DNA from 2 places in the Streptococcus viridans genome. Region 2 is predicted to be linked to the other one. Evidence: predicted binding sites of a transcription regulator. Region 2 holds the regulator's gene; the other holds the start of a gene.
What was found. The regulator HrcA, encoded in region 2, represses chaperone genes, less so after heat shock. The targets are predictions, from matches to a motif close to TTAGCACTCNNNNNNNNNGAGTGCTAA.

Region 1: groES (co-chaperone GroES) is a predicted target of HrcA. The motif match lies at 4,201-4,227, and genes of this name have one in related genera.

What each region holds. Positions count from the first base shown of each region.
Region 1 is NZ_LR134266.1:204,853-212,227, reverse strand. Features, by position in the region: gene EL081_RS01225 (ABC transporter permease) at 1-985, opposite strand, end outside; gene groL (chaperonin GroEL) at 2,248-3,870, opposite strand; gene groES (co-chaperone GroES) at 3,894-4,178, opposite strand; gene EL081_RS01210 (DUF202 domain-containing protein) at 4,306-4,599, opposite strand; gene EL081_RS01205 (PTS system mannose/fructose/sorbose family transporter subunit IID) at 4,702-5,556, opposite strand; gene EL081_RS01200 (PTS mannose/fructose/sorbose/N-acetylgalactosamine transporter subunit IIC) at 5,540-6,382, opposite strand; gene EL081_RS01195 (PTS system mannose/fructose/N-acetylgalactosamine-transporter subunit IIB) at 6,445-6,939, opposite strand; gene EL081_RS01190 (PTS sugar transporter subunit IIA) at 6,957-7,375, opposite strand, start outside.
Region 2 is NZ_LR134266.1:1,648,656-1,656,030, forward strand. Features, by position in the region: gene dnaK (molecular chaperone DnaK) at 1-1,000, opposite strand, end outside; gene grpE (nucleotide exchange factor GrpE) at 1,244-1,768, opposite strand; gene hrcA (heat-inducible transcriptional repressor HrcA) at 1,793-2,827, opposite strand; gene EL081_RS08480 (M15 family metallopeptidase) at 2,994-3,767, opposite strand; gene EL081_RS08485 (histidine phosphatase family protein) at 3,760-4,458, opposite strand; gene EL081_RS08490 (histidine phosphatase family protein) at 4,500-5,216, opposite strand; gene EL081_RS08495 (PFL family protein) at 5,350-6,687, opposite strand; gene EL081_RS08500 (ACT domain-containing protein) at 6,706-6,972, opposite strand; gene EL081_RS08505 (rhomboid family intramembrane serine protease) at 7,123-7,375, opposite strand, start outside.

The sequences.
Region 1 (7,375 bases), 550 kb from region 2:
GGCCCTTGCTCTTCCCAATGGATAAGAGCACCCCGATTTCATGGATCCGCTCCCGTGTCCAGAGACTGAGTAAGAGCGATAGGGCACCGGCTCCTGTCACTAGGAGGACGATCATCATGATCCGTACCAGGCCTTCTAAGGTCTGAGAGGATTCCTTCATCTGGTCAAAGGCCTTGCGATCTTCGACCACGCGCAGAGATTGCCAATCCAGATCCAAGCTTTTGACTTGCTTCAAGAGGGCATCGATTTTCTCAGGATCTTTGACTCCAAAGGTGACCTGGGTCACTTCTTGCTGACTGAGACCTAGAAGCTTAGTCGCATCCTCATAAGGGAGGTAGACTTGGTTTTCACTCAGATCAGAGGTCATTCCTGTAAATTTTTCCTGTTTCTTACCTGAAAAAATCCCTACGATTTCAAAGGTTTGCTCTTTGGCAGGAGTCTCTCCCATCTGAAAGCTGGTTAAGGTCAAGGAATCTCCGACCTTTAGCTTGTTCTTCTTAGCCAACTCTTGGTGGATCAAGATCTGGCCGCGAGCCTTGTCGGATAAGTGCTTGCCTTGCACCAGTTGGAAACTACCACTGCGGAAATCCAGGTGCTGGTCTGTCTTCTGGGTAAAGACAGCGCCTAGCGCTTGCTTGGCTTCCTGACCCAGATCCTCCCGCTCTACCGACTGCTGTCCCGTCACCGCTTCTTTATCAAGAATACGAACGGGGCTTTCATATTGTGGGACCATGGATCCTACCCCAGCTAATTGCTGCACTTTTTTAGCCTCCTTCAGAGCAAAGGGAGTATCCCCTTGTTTACTGGTCAGGGCAAAACTAGTTCCAGCCGACTGCTTGATATGATCCTCCAGCCTTCCTCCCACTTGCATCAGTGAAAAACAGAAATACAAGCAAGAGAGGATCAAGAGGAGAATCAGAAAGAGGACCAGATTCCTCGTTCTTTTTCGAGAAATATAGGCGATTGCCTGTTGCAAGAGAAACATCTCCTACCTCCATCTAAAAGAAAGACTCCCCAGTTTATTGATAGCAACTGGGCTCGCTTTCATCATTTGTTGCTTTCATTATAAAGGAGAAATGTGAAATGTTTATGAAATACAAAAAACTCCCCCAGAAAAATCTGGAAGAGCCTTAGCAAGGGGTGGATGAAAAAGTTTAATATGAAAAAGGTCGATAAAAATTAAGAATCAAAAAGTTTTAATTAATTCGATCAAGTTTTTGTCTTTAGACATGTATGTGGGAAGTATTCCCCCCTTGCTCTAGTGTAGAACATTTATCTACTTCCTATATTTTAACGCATCTTTGTTACAAAATAAAGGAATTTGTATTGCAATTTCATTCCAAATATCGAACAGGCAGGTTACTCCAAAATATCTACTATCTATCTACCTGCTTCAAAGGGTATCATCCCCGTGATTTCACTATATGTAAACAAAAACCCGCACCTCAAATGACTGCTCTGATCCTCATCGAATTAATCTCAGTTCCGTCAAGCAAGGAAACCGATCTGTAGAAAAAACAGGCTTCAGCCATATTTATTTCACAAACTTTTGTAATATATATAAATATGCACTCTCGCCCCCGCAAAGAAGAGATTAAAGCAACCCGTTCGTCCTATGATTATTCGAAAATTGAAAAGGTTCTACTAACCCCTTTTAGCTAGTAAGACGTTTAGCCAAGCCACCTGATAGTGGTTGGCATCAAATGATTAGAAGCGAAGCCTCAATCAAGCACACAGATTACGACAGAAAATAAAGAAGGCCGATAATGCCTTCCTTGTTTTCTTAGCAAGACACTTCGGCAAGGTACCATAGTGCTTGCCGTAAACTACAAATCCACCTAATAAATTGACACGGGGTTACGACGTGAAAAGGGAGCGAGACAGAACGAATATTTTAATCATTCGTTCGTTGTCTCGCCCCCGCAAGGCTGATTAGGACTCTTCCGAGCTTGGAAAAGCGAAGGGAGAAACCAATCAGCTACTGCGTCAGACAGTTCATCCAATGATTGATTGAGGATTGGAGACTTGCTAACCTCTTTAAGCTAGTAAGACGTTTAGCCAAACCGCCTGATAGCGGTTGGCGTCAAATGATTAGAGGCAAAGCCTCAATCAAACACACAGGTTACGACAGAAAATAAAGAAGGCCGATAATGCCTTCTTTATTTTCTTAGTAAGATACTTCGGCAAGGCACCATAGTGCTTGCCGTAGTCTAATGAGGTGCTTCAGCATCCATTAGACTACGTGTGTTACATCATCCCACCCATCATGCTTGGATCCATAGCTGGTGCTGCTGGAGCTGGTTCTGGTTTGTTGGCTACCACTGCTTCGGTCGTCAAGATAAGGCTCGCTACGGACGCTGCATTTTGAAGGGCTGAACGGCTCACCTTCACTGGGTCGATAATTCCTGCTTCAATCATGTTGACCCATTCACCTGTTGCAGCATTAAATCCTGTTCCAAGCTCAGCATTTTTTAGGCGATCAATAACAATCGAACCTTCGTAACCCGCATTGTGAGCGATTTGGCGTACAGGTTCTTCCAAGGCACGAAGCACGATATTGCGTCCTGTTGCTTCATCCCCTTCCAATTCAAGGGATGCAACTGCAGAAATAACGTTAGCAAGGGCCGTACCACCACCTGCAACAATTCCTTCTTCAACCGCTGCGCGTGTCGCATTGAGGGCGTCCTCAATACGGAGTTTCATTTCTTTCAATTCTGTTTCGGTTGCAGCTCCGACCTTGATGACCGCTACACCACCAGACAATTTAGCCAAGCGTTCTTGCAATTTTTCACGGTCAAATTCTGAAGTGGTGGTTTCAATTTGTGATTTAATCACCGCTACACGGTTGGCAATAGCTTCAGGATTACCCGCACCTTCTACGATGACTGTGCTATCTTTGTCCACTGTCACTTTACTTGCTTGACCGAGCGCCTCGATGGTCGCATCTTTCAACTCAAGACCGAGATCTTCTGTAATAACAGTTCCACCTGTCAAGATAGCGATGTCTTCTAACATGGCTTTACGGCGATCCCCAAATCCTGGAGCCTTAACAGCTACGACATTGAAAGTTCCACGAATCTTGTTCAAGACAAGAGTTGGGAGGGCTTCTCCATCCACATCATCCGCAATAATCAAGAGCGGACGATTGCTTTGCAGGATATTTTCAAGCAATGGAAGGATTTCCTGGATATTTGACACCTTCTTATCGGTGATCAAGATATAAGGATTTTCAAGGTCTGCCACCATTTTTTCATTATCAGTGACCATGTATTGAGAGAGGTAACCACGGTCAAACTGCATTCCTTCCACGACTTCCAACTCTGTTTCCATTCCACGAGACTCTTCAATCGTGATCACCCCGTCATTGCCCACTTTTTCCATGGCTTCTGAGATGTACTCACCGACTTTTTCAGAGCGAGAAGAAACAGCCGCAACCTGGGCGATGGCTTCTTTATTGGCAACTGGAATGGCGTTATTTTTCAAGGCTTCAACAGCAGTCGCAACCGCTGCTTCAATCCCACGACGGATACCGATTGGATTCGCTCCTGCTGTAACGTTCTTGATCCCCTCACGGACGATAGCTTGGGTCAAGACAGTCGCAGTCGTTGTCCCATCACCAGCGATATCATTAGTTTTAGACGCCACTTCTGATACCAATTTGGCACCCATATTTTCGAAATGGTCTTCCAATTCGATTTCTTTTGCGATGGTCACCCCATCATTGGTGATCAATGGTGACCCAAATGATTTTTCAAGCACCACATTGCGGCCTTTAGGTCCCAAGGTCACCTTAACGGTATCTGCTAGGATATCCACCCCACGGACCATGGCTGCACGAGCATCTGATGAAAATTTAATTTCTTTTGACATAGATCTTTCTCCTTTCTGATTCTTTAGGCTTCAACAATGGCGAGAATACTTGCAGTCCCAACAATCGTGTACTTCTCATCGCCGTCTTTCACTTCAACGCCTGCATGATTTTCCACCAAGACAGTATCACCGACTTTGACGCTTGGTGCTACCAACTCACCACTGAGGGTCCGAACCCCCTCACCTACAGCGATGACTTCTGCAGTTTTGGTTTCAGCTTGACTTGCTTTTGCGATAACAAAGCCGCCGACTGTTTGTTCTTTTTCTTCTACTTTCAAGACCACGCGGTCTCCTAATGGTTTTAACATATCGTTCCTCCATTCCTGTATTTTAGCACTCTTTTATATCGAGTGCTAACTCATGTTTCTATTGTATCACTTGGTCAAAAATAGTCAAGAAAAAAACACCTCAATCTCTTCGAAGTGCTTTCGATTTTTAGCCAACCAAATTCAACTTTTGTTGGTAAGCTTGGATGACTTTTTGCAAGTTGGCTCGACCACGATACATCCCATAGCCCACTAGCAACATCCCTACTAGCCCAAATAGGGCTATCAAGCTACCTAAGATCAAAAATAGTAGAGAAGTTTTGTGAAAGAAATAAATCAGCAGTCCACCAATACTGGCCATGAGAAAGAGCACACTAAACCAGCGACCCAAGTTTTCCAACATATAGCGTTGGTAGCGAATTTCCGTCTCATACCCCTTTATTAATTCTTGTCTGGTGTGCATAAATGCCTCCTTCAATAAAAATTGAGAATGAAGTATTCGTAAAGGAGGTCACATACTTCATTCTCAATGCTCCGGTTGCAATAAACTGTTTCTAGTTTTCTCTTAGTATTTGAGACCTGGATCAAAGATTCCAAGAGCTACCCCAGCCAAGGCGATGATGACCAAAAGAAGCATGACCTTGTTTGGTGAAACTTTCTTCTTCGCCATTAACCACCAGCAAAGAGTGATAAAGGCAGCAGTTAAGAGACCTGGATAAACACCATCAATCTTTTCTTGGATTTTAAGGAAGGCTTCTCCGTCAGCATTTTTGAATTCGAGGGCTGTTGTAACAGAGACCCAAGTCGCTGCTACAGCACCGATGACCATACCACCGACTACACTAATCGCTTTGCGAAGGGCTTGTCCTTTTGGTCCTACAAGGAATTCTACAGCCTTGTCCCCTAAGTGATAACCTTTGAAGAAGGCGAAACGCATTCCCAAGTATACCAAGAGGTTCCAAACGACGATGTAGAAGAGAGCTCCTGTAATGTTTCCGTCTTTAGAAAGACCAAGGGCTATCCCGAGAAGTACAGGGATTAAGGTCCCAACAACCAAGGAGTCACCAATCCCGGCGATTGGTCCCATCAGACCAGCACGCATCCCGTTGATGGTTTCGCCATCTACTGCATCTCCATTGGCACGCGCTTCTTCCAAACCAGCTGTAATCCCTACAACCAGTGATCCCAGTTGTGGTTCGGTATTAAAGAAGGCAGTATAGGTTTGCATAGCTTCTTTTTGTTCTTCTTTGGAATCATACATTTCTTCTACGATTGGAAGCATAGAAGTCAAATACCCAAAGGTTTGCATGTGTTCTTGAGAGAAACAGGTCAAGTGACCATAATACCAATGATGGAATGCTTTGGTTAGCGTTTTCTTTGAAATTTTCTTTTTATCAGCCATCTTAGATATCCTCCTCATCATCGTCAAAGTCATTTGCTCCAGCAGGGACGACTTTCATTGTTTTAATCACTTCAAGTTCATAGTAGATTACCGCAAAGATCAATGAAACCACCGCACTCGCTACCAAGTTCAAGCCAAGAGATTTTGCCAAGGTAAATCCAACAAAGAATGGAATGAAGTCTCTCACTTCTGTAACGATTTGCTTCAAGAGGATGGCAATACCGACACATGGAAGAAGAGCACCGACTGTAAAGAGGGCTTTCATCCAGTAACCATCCATTGGAAGGTATTGTTTCATCAAATCCACCATGTTTTCACCGTATTTGGTGATAATCATCGTTGGAAGGAAAGAAAAGAGGAAGTGAGAAATCCATGGGTAAACCCAGTCAACTGCGTAGAGTTTTTTGAAGTTTCCTTCTTCAACGGCTTTCCAACCGATGTGTTGCCAAAGCAAGTTCATGGTTGCAGTACCGTAGAAAAGAACGGTACCGATGGTCCCAACGGCTGCACCGATAGGGGCTGCTGCCGCTGCAATTGCTGCCTCACCCGTGATATTGTTGGCATGAACAAATAAGATAGAAAGAGGAATTCCGATATAAGAGATAGCCCGCACATCGGCAGATACGGTACCACCAGGTGTTACCAAGGCGATATAAACGACTTGAAGGGCAACCCCGACCATGATACCGGTTGTCACATCTCCAAGGATCAACCCTGAAATCAACCCTCCGACTAGAGGACGTCCAAGAGTATAGTTCCCGATACTGGTACCACCCATACCAGGCATTGAAGACAAACTGGCGAAAATACCAAGCAAGATTGCTTGAATCCATGAAACTGTCATAACAAATGCTCCTTTTGTTTGTAAGTATAGTTTAGTGACGAAGAGCTAGGATGCTCTCCCCCCTAGAATCCGAATTTTGATTTAAAATCATCCCAATAACCGATGGAAACATCTGGCAGCAACTGGAATTTCACCTTGTAGCCGGCAGCCTGAATAGCTTCAATGGCTTCTGCTTCTTCCTGGGTGATGGATTGGTTGTTCCCCAATTTCACAGCACCTGGACGGTCATTTGCAGGACCAACAATGATTTCTTTAACATCCCCTGGGACAAACCCTTGGTCGACCAAAATTTCTTTCATATCGATGGGGTTCTTGGTAATCAAGAAATAGCGAGTTTCTGATTCCGTTACTTTGGCAGATTTTTCTTTGAAAGCTTCCTTGGTCCAAACAAAGGTTTTCTTATCTGAAGCCCCTTTATAGGCTTGAATCAAGACCTTGTTGGAAGCTGCTGCGTCGTTGACGGCGATCAAGCCATCACAAGGCTTTTCTTTAGCCCATCGAGTTACTGTTTGACCGTGGATCATACGGTCGTCAATCCGTACAAATGATACTACCATTTTCTAACCTCCCTTAGTTAAATATCATCTTCTTCATCATCGTCACCCTCTACCGGGGCAAGGGTAAATTCTTGCAAGGCTGTGGAAGCTTCGGATAAAATCAACTGGGCTAAATCAGCCCCCTCCATCATGTCCTTCATCACAACTGCTGTCAGCGCCATGGTCAAGTTCATTCCACCTAAGATTAAGGCTGTACTCAGCTTTCCTTGCTCCTCTAGCACTGTCGCTGCCGTTGTCAAAGGACTGCCACCTACAATGTCTGCTAGAACTAAGACAGAGTCCTCATCTGTTAAATGGGAAATCGCCTGACGAAAATCATGAGCAAAATCATCTACCGATTTGCCTTCTTTCAGTCCGACCGCAATCACCTGATCTATCTTATCCCCAGCAAACATTGCCAGCGAACTTTTTAGACCTTCTGCCAGTCCACCATGAC
Region 2 (7,375 bases):
ATTTGTTTGGTTCTTTACCAGTTTCAGCCTTAACAGCTTCTACAACTGCAGGGATACGAGTTGAACCACCGACAAGGATAACTTCGTCGATTTCTGACAAGCTCAAACCTGCATCAGAAAGGGCTTGGCGAACTGGAGTTTTAGTACGTTCAACGAGGTCACGAGTCAAATCGTCAAATTTAGCACGAGTCAAGGTCATTTCCAAGTGAAGAGGTCCAGCCTCACCAGCAGTGATGAATGGCAAGCTGATTTGGGTTGAAGTTACACCAGAAAGGTCTTTCTTAGCTTTTTCAGCTGCGTCTTTCAAACGTTGAAGAGCCATCTTGTCTGTTGACAAGTCGATACCATTTTCTTTCTTGAATTCTGCTACCAAGTGGTCGATGATTTTTTGGTCAAAGTCGTCACCACCGAGTTTGTTATCCCCTGCAGTTGCCAATACATCAAAGACACCATCACCTAGTTCGAGGATAGATACGTCGAATGTACCACCACCAAGGTCGAATACCAAGATTTTTTCTTCTTTGTCAGTCTTGTCCAAACCGTAAGCAAGAGCTGCTGCAGTTGGTTCGTTGACGATACGTTCTACTTCAAGACCAGCGATTTTACCAGCATCTTTAGTTGCTTGACGTTGAGCATCGTTAAAGTAAGCTGGAACTGTGATAACAGCCTTGGTTACTTTTTCACCAAGGTATTCTTCCGCATAACCTTTCAAATATTGAAGGATCATCGCTGAGATTTCTTGTGGAGTGTATTCTTTACCGTTAGCAGAAACTTTTTCAGAAGTACCCATCTTAGATTTGATAGAGATCACTGTATCTGGGTTTGTGACTGCTTGGCGTTTCGCAGCGTCACCAACGATAATTTCACCGTTTTTAAAAGAAACTACAGATGGAGTTGTACGGTTTCCTTCTGGGTTTGCGATGATTTTTGATTCAGTTCCTTCAAGAACTGCAACTGCTGAGTTTGTTGTACCTAAGTCAATACCGATAATTTTAGACATGTGTTTTTCTCCTTAAATTTATCTTCTTTTTTTCTTTTTGATATTTCCCTTAAGTGGTGGGGACGTGAGCAACTCCCTTCAGGATTTCATCACTTATTTTTGAGCCTACTGTCTCAAAAATCCCCTGTTTCAGTAGCACATGCTACTGAAACTTTCACCACGGCGGGAAATATCTTCCTTGCAAGCCTCCGGCTTGCTTCTTATCTTTCTTTCATAGTTTAGTGTCGTTTCGGACAAGGTAGCCTAGTTGTAGACAACGACCATAGCCGGTCTTAGGATGCGGTCATGGAGTTTGTAGCCTTTTTGGAAGACTTGTGCGATGGTGTCTGCTGGATGCTCGTCATCCGCTGGGACTGTTTGAATAGCCATATGGTAGTTATGGTCAAATTCACCGTCCGCTGGAATTTCTTCAATTCCTTCTTCTTTCAGGGCATGAATCAAGCTTTCTTGGACCATTTCTAGTCCTTTTTTGACATCATCTGTCAACCCTTCAACGGCAAGGGCACGTTCTAAGTTATCCAACGAAGGCAAGATCGCTTTTGCCAAATCTTGGCTACGATAACGTTGCAAGAGTTGGCGTTCCTCATTGGCACGACGTTGAATATTTTGCATTTCAGCATGAGCGCGAAGGTATTTGTTTTCAAATTCTTCGGCACGCGCTTGTGCTTCTTCTAATTCAGAAGGTTGCTTGGTTTCCTCTACAACTTCTTCAGTTGTCTCGGCAACTTCCTCTTCTTTCACGTCTTCTTTTTTGATTTCTTCTGTCAAGGCATACACCCCTTTCATTTGGTATTAATTTACTTCATAATGGTTACTGTTGAGGTAACGGTAGTAGTCCGTTAACTTCATGACCAGTACCCGTCCGATAACATTGACGAGGCTAATCACACGCCTGTAATTCATCTCTACGGGACCAATCACATGCATGAGGGCCATCCCACGATAAGGAACCAGGAATTTATGACTAATCACGGTCACATTTTTCAAAGCCTTCTCTTGGGATTCAGCAACCAGAATCTGGGTCATTTGGTCCTCTGGCATTCCCCCTCGCAACTCGAGAGCTACGTGTTGGGGGTTATCTAAGAACTGATAGGTCTGAAGATCGGCGTAGGTTAAGGATGAAACTTTTCCTTCTACAAAGACCAGTTCTTGAAACAGTTGCGAGAAGACGTAATCAAACAGATCCAATACATTGTCTGTCGTCTTAAAATAGCGCTGTACTATCTGTGGAATCTCTGTCCTCAAGCGGTAGTGGATATCCAAGACTGTATTTCCAATGAAACGTTCTTGAACTAGCTGATGGAAGATTTCCAAGTCACTGGTTAAGAAATTTTTTGGAATCGCAAATTGTACGGTAACAGGCTTTGATTCATCCAAGGTCAATACCGCCAAAGCATCGTGGTTTGATAATGGAACAATCTCAAAACCTGTCAAGCGCTGTCGTGTCGGCTCAACATCCTGGATCACCGCGGTGTAGCCCGTCATCTGGGCTAATAACTTAGCCGTAGCATCCAAGATATCATCTAACTTAAAGGCTTCGAAATCAAAGGCTTTCACCACCTGGTAAACATCTTGCTCATCAATCAACTCTAGATCCAGCGAGTTCTGAACAAAATATTGAAAACCAGCTCGGCTGGGCATTCGACCACTCGAAGTGTGGGCTTTTTCTAATAAGCCCTGCTTTTCGAGGGCAGCCATATCGTTTCGAATAGTAGCACTACTGGATTGAATGACATCTTGCAGTGCTTTTGAACCGACTGGTTCGTGGGTCTTGGTAAAGATATCGACGACAAGATTTAGAATCTCATTTTGACGTTCTGTAACCATGACCTCACCTCTCTTTCGTATTTAGCACTCTAAACACTCAAGTGCTAAACCATGATTCTATTATACACCCTCTCAAAAGAAAGTCAAGAAAAAAATCCAAAAAATTAGCACTCTTTTTTCAAGAGTGCTAAAAATCATTCTTAAGACCGATAGTTGTCTAAAAAACCTATAATCCTGCTTCTTTCAGTTTTTGGATGTATTCTTCTAAAACTAGCTGATGTTTGGCCATATACTGGGCATTTTCTACACCGACATAGCGGAAATGCCAGTTTTCATAGTCCACACCTGTAATCGCATTTTTCCCTTCTGGATAGCGGAGAACAAAACCATACTGGGGAGCCAAAGCAATAATCTGCTGGGCTACCTCTTCAGACTGTCCATTTGGAGCACTCATATCAATCGCAAGACCCGTTTGGTGTTCACTAGCACCTGGAACCTGTACTTGGGCTTGAGCTTGACGTTCTGCTTCCTCATGAGAAAGACCAGTAGCTTCTAACTGCGCTACCCGCTCATTATAGAGTTCTGTTTGCTCCTCCACACTTCGATAACCCGAAATCAAGGATTCTTCAGGCGCGACAGCTCTCGCCGCTGCTAGAAACTGTTTCGTCTGTTCTGCAATCCGACTATCCACCTTGATTTCTTCAACATCGACTAACTGAGGGTTCAGCTCGGCTAACTTGTTGTCCCGATTGATCAAGACCAAATTCCAATCCTTAGTGGAAACTTGGGGAAGGTCAGTCTTCGGTTTTTCTTCCTTTTTCTCAACTTTTTTTGGAGTAGTCGTTTCAACTTTTTTGTCTTCAGCAAAGTTCATAGGAAGCCATTGAGGTTTCAAATAGAAAATACCCACTCCTGCTCCGATCAGACAGAGGCCTAAACAGCAGAGCACGATCCAGCTAACTTTCTTTTCTCTTTTCTTGGCAAGTTTGTATTTAGTCATGATTTCCCTCTAACAATTGCGCTCCAACTTGTCGGTATGACAGATCTCCAACTGCTTCCAATTTAAATTGGCCATCCTCATACTCAATAACTGTCACACTACCATTGTCCAAAACCAATTCTTTGAAGGCTTTTGGATCAATCAAGTAAATCAAGGTACTGATGGTCATCCCATGACTGACCACGATGGCATTGCCACCACCTTGAGACTCGACATCCTTGGCAATCGCCGTAAAGCCATCCAAGATGCGATCTCGAAGAGTTTCCCAGGACTCCGCCCAGCCTGCTGTATCCACTTCGACAATCCCTTCGGCCAACTCCATCAAGCTCAAATGATGGAAGTCATCAACCCGAAAGACACGTGGCAAAACACCTAAAAAGAGTTCCCCGTCATAAGCCCCATCAAAGCTTCCAAAGCACCATTCGCGGATGCGCTTATCATAACGATAAGGAATCTTACCTGCTAACCCTAATTCTTCTAGCACGATCCCCATGGTTTGAATGGTTCGACCCGAGTCACTGGAAACAGCTTGTTGGAACTGAATCCCTGCCTCACGCAGACCAATCCCCAATTCATGAATCCCTCGTTCACCAGCTTCCGTCAAGGGGCTATCAGACCAACCTTGGGCACGACCAATGGTATTAAACATGGTTTTTCCATGACGGGCAATATACAATTTTGTCTTTGCCATTTTTATCCTCCTGCAATTGTTATCTTTTTATATAAGGTATTTTATTTTTTTACATCAAGTTCTTCTGAGTGGGTTGCTAACCAGTTAGCACCCTGCTTGCGATAAGACTCATCTCCGATGGTTTGGATCGAGAAACGTCCATTTTCGTATTCTACCAGGGTGACACTACCATTTTCAACCCTTGGATCCAACTCTATCTCTGGATTTAAAATGCACACAAAGGAACCGATGGTCATGCTATGACTGACAATTAGGGCATTTCCACCACCCTTGGCTTCGACTTCTTTAGCAATCTCTTCAAAACCATCTACAATGCGTTTTTTCAACACATCCCACGGTTCAGCCCATCCGGCTGTATCCACTTGGTAAATCCCATTCGCTAACTCTTCTAGTGTTAACTTCTTGTAGTCTTCTATATCCAGAACACGGGGAACGACTCCACGGAAAAGCTCTCCTCCATAGGCGCCATCAAAACTTCCAAAACACCATTCCCGGATCTTTTTGTTAAAAGTATAAGGAATCTGATCTGTTAGCCCAAGCTCGTCTAAAACAATTCCCATGGTTTGAATGGCGCGACCGGAGTCGCTAGAAACAGCACGGACAAAGTCCAAACCAGATTCTCTCAAACCAACCCCCAATTCACGGATACCTTCTTCTCCTTGAGCAGTCAGGGGTGTATCCGACCAACCTTGGGCACGACCTATCGTATTAAACATGGTTTTTCCATGCCGAATAATAAATAATCTTGTTTTCGCCATGTAATCTCCTTTTACGTTCTTCTATTATATCACTTTTTATAAGGAAACTGTCAGCGATGACCACTAGATTCACTTTCACTACTTTGGTCAACATTAAAAGCCCTGAGCAAACATCATGCTCCAGGGCCATTTTTTAGTTTTTAAAACTATGAACTGGGGCCGGAATTTGACCCCCACGGGCAATAAAATCAGCTGACGAAGCCTTGTTGACCTTCATCACTGGAGCATACCCAAGAAGTCCTCCAAGCTCTAACATATCCCCCTCTTCTCCATAAGGGATAATCCGAACCGCTGTTGTCTTTTGGTTGATCACTCCGATAGCTGCTTCATCGGCAATCATAGCCGCAATCGTCGTAGCTGGAGTATCAGCTGGAATGGCAATCATGTCCAGACCGACGGAACAAATGGCTGTCATGGCTTCCAATTTTTCCAGGTTGATATGGCCTGACTGGACTGCCGCAATCATCCCCTCATCTTCTGAGACCGGAATGAAGGCACCTGACAAACCACCGACTTGGTTACAAGCCATGATTCCGCCTTTTTTCACTTGGTCATTGAGCAGAGCGAGCGCTGCAGTAGTTCCATGGGTTCCTACTACTTCAAGCCCCATAGCCTCAAGAACACGGGCAACCGAATCCCCAACAGCCGGTGTTGGCGCGAGAGACAAGTCGACAATACCAAACTCAACACCGAGACGTTCACTAGCCATTTGACCAACCAGTTGCCCGACACGAGTAATCTTGAAGGCTGTCTTCTTGATGGTTTCAGCCAAGACATCAAAGCTTGCACCAGGAACTTTTTCAATCGCCCGTTGAACGACACCAGGTCCGGAAACCCCAACGTTGATGACAACATCCGCTTCACCAACACCGTGGAAGGCACCCGCCATAAAAGGATTGTCCTCTACTGCATTGGCAAAGACAACGAGTTTCCCTGGCCCCATTGGATCTGCTTGGGAAGCTTCTTTAATGATACGGCCCATGTCTCGGACAGCGGTCATATTGATCCCCGTCTTGGTCGATCCGATATTGACTGAAGAGCAGACAAAGTCCGTCTCTGCTAGGGCACGAGGAATGGAATTGATGAGGATTTCATCCCCCTTTTGGTAGCCTTTTTGAACCAGGGCTGAGAAGCCACCGATAAAGTTAATTCCGATCTCTTTAGCCGCACGATCCAACGCCTTAGCAAAGGGCACATAGTCTGTCGCATTGGTTGCCGCTCCGATAATGGAAATCGGAGTGACCGAAACCCGCTTGTTCACAATCGGGATGCCGAGTTCTGCCGCAATCTCATCCCCAACAGCTACTAAGTCCTTGGCCTTTGTCACAATCTTCTGGTAGACCTTTTCTGCCGCCTTATCAATATCTGGATCAATACAATCTAGAAGAGAGATGCCCATGGTGATGGTCCGAACATCAAAGTTCTGCTCCTCAATCATGGCAATGGTTTCTGTTACCTGTCTAATGTCCATAAATTCTCAACCCCTATCTTACAAATTGTGCATGGCGTCAAAAATCGCTGCGCTCTGGATATTGATTTTTACATGAAGAGACTGACCGAATTCTTCTAATTCTGAACGAAGCTGGGTGAAATCTTTTTTCTCATCCGATGTCACGACCGCCATCATGGTGAAGTACTCATCCAATACCGTTTGAGAGATATCATCGATATTGAGTCCCAACTCTGCCACCTTAGTCGCAACACCCGCTACGATTCCTTTTTGGTCTTTTCCGACGACTGTAATAATTGCTTTCATTTCACTGCTCCATTCTATTTATTTGCTTCCATTGTAGCACATTCCCCTTAAAATCACTTAAATGTTTTAGAAAAGGTTCGGTTTTACAAACAAAAAGAAGACATCCAAGAGAATCTATTGAATGCCTGTAAATCTCAATATCATGATCAATCAACGGATCACTAAACCATTTTTTCTTAAGATAGTGGCTGAAGATAAAACCAAAAGGTAACTAGCAATCCCCGACAGATGCAAGCAAGTCGAGATCCATCCGGTGATCATTGGTAAAAGCATCAGGCTAGCTAGAAGGATTAAGAAAAGATAATACAGTTTTACGGTGCATGAAAATTCTTTCCAAATATTCGGTAAAAGTATGACTCCTCCAGTTATAAAAGCATAGCCAACCGCAGAAATCCCCGTCGCC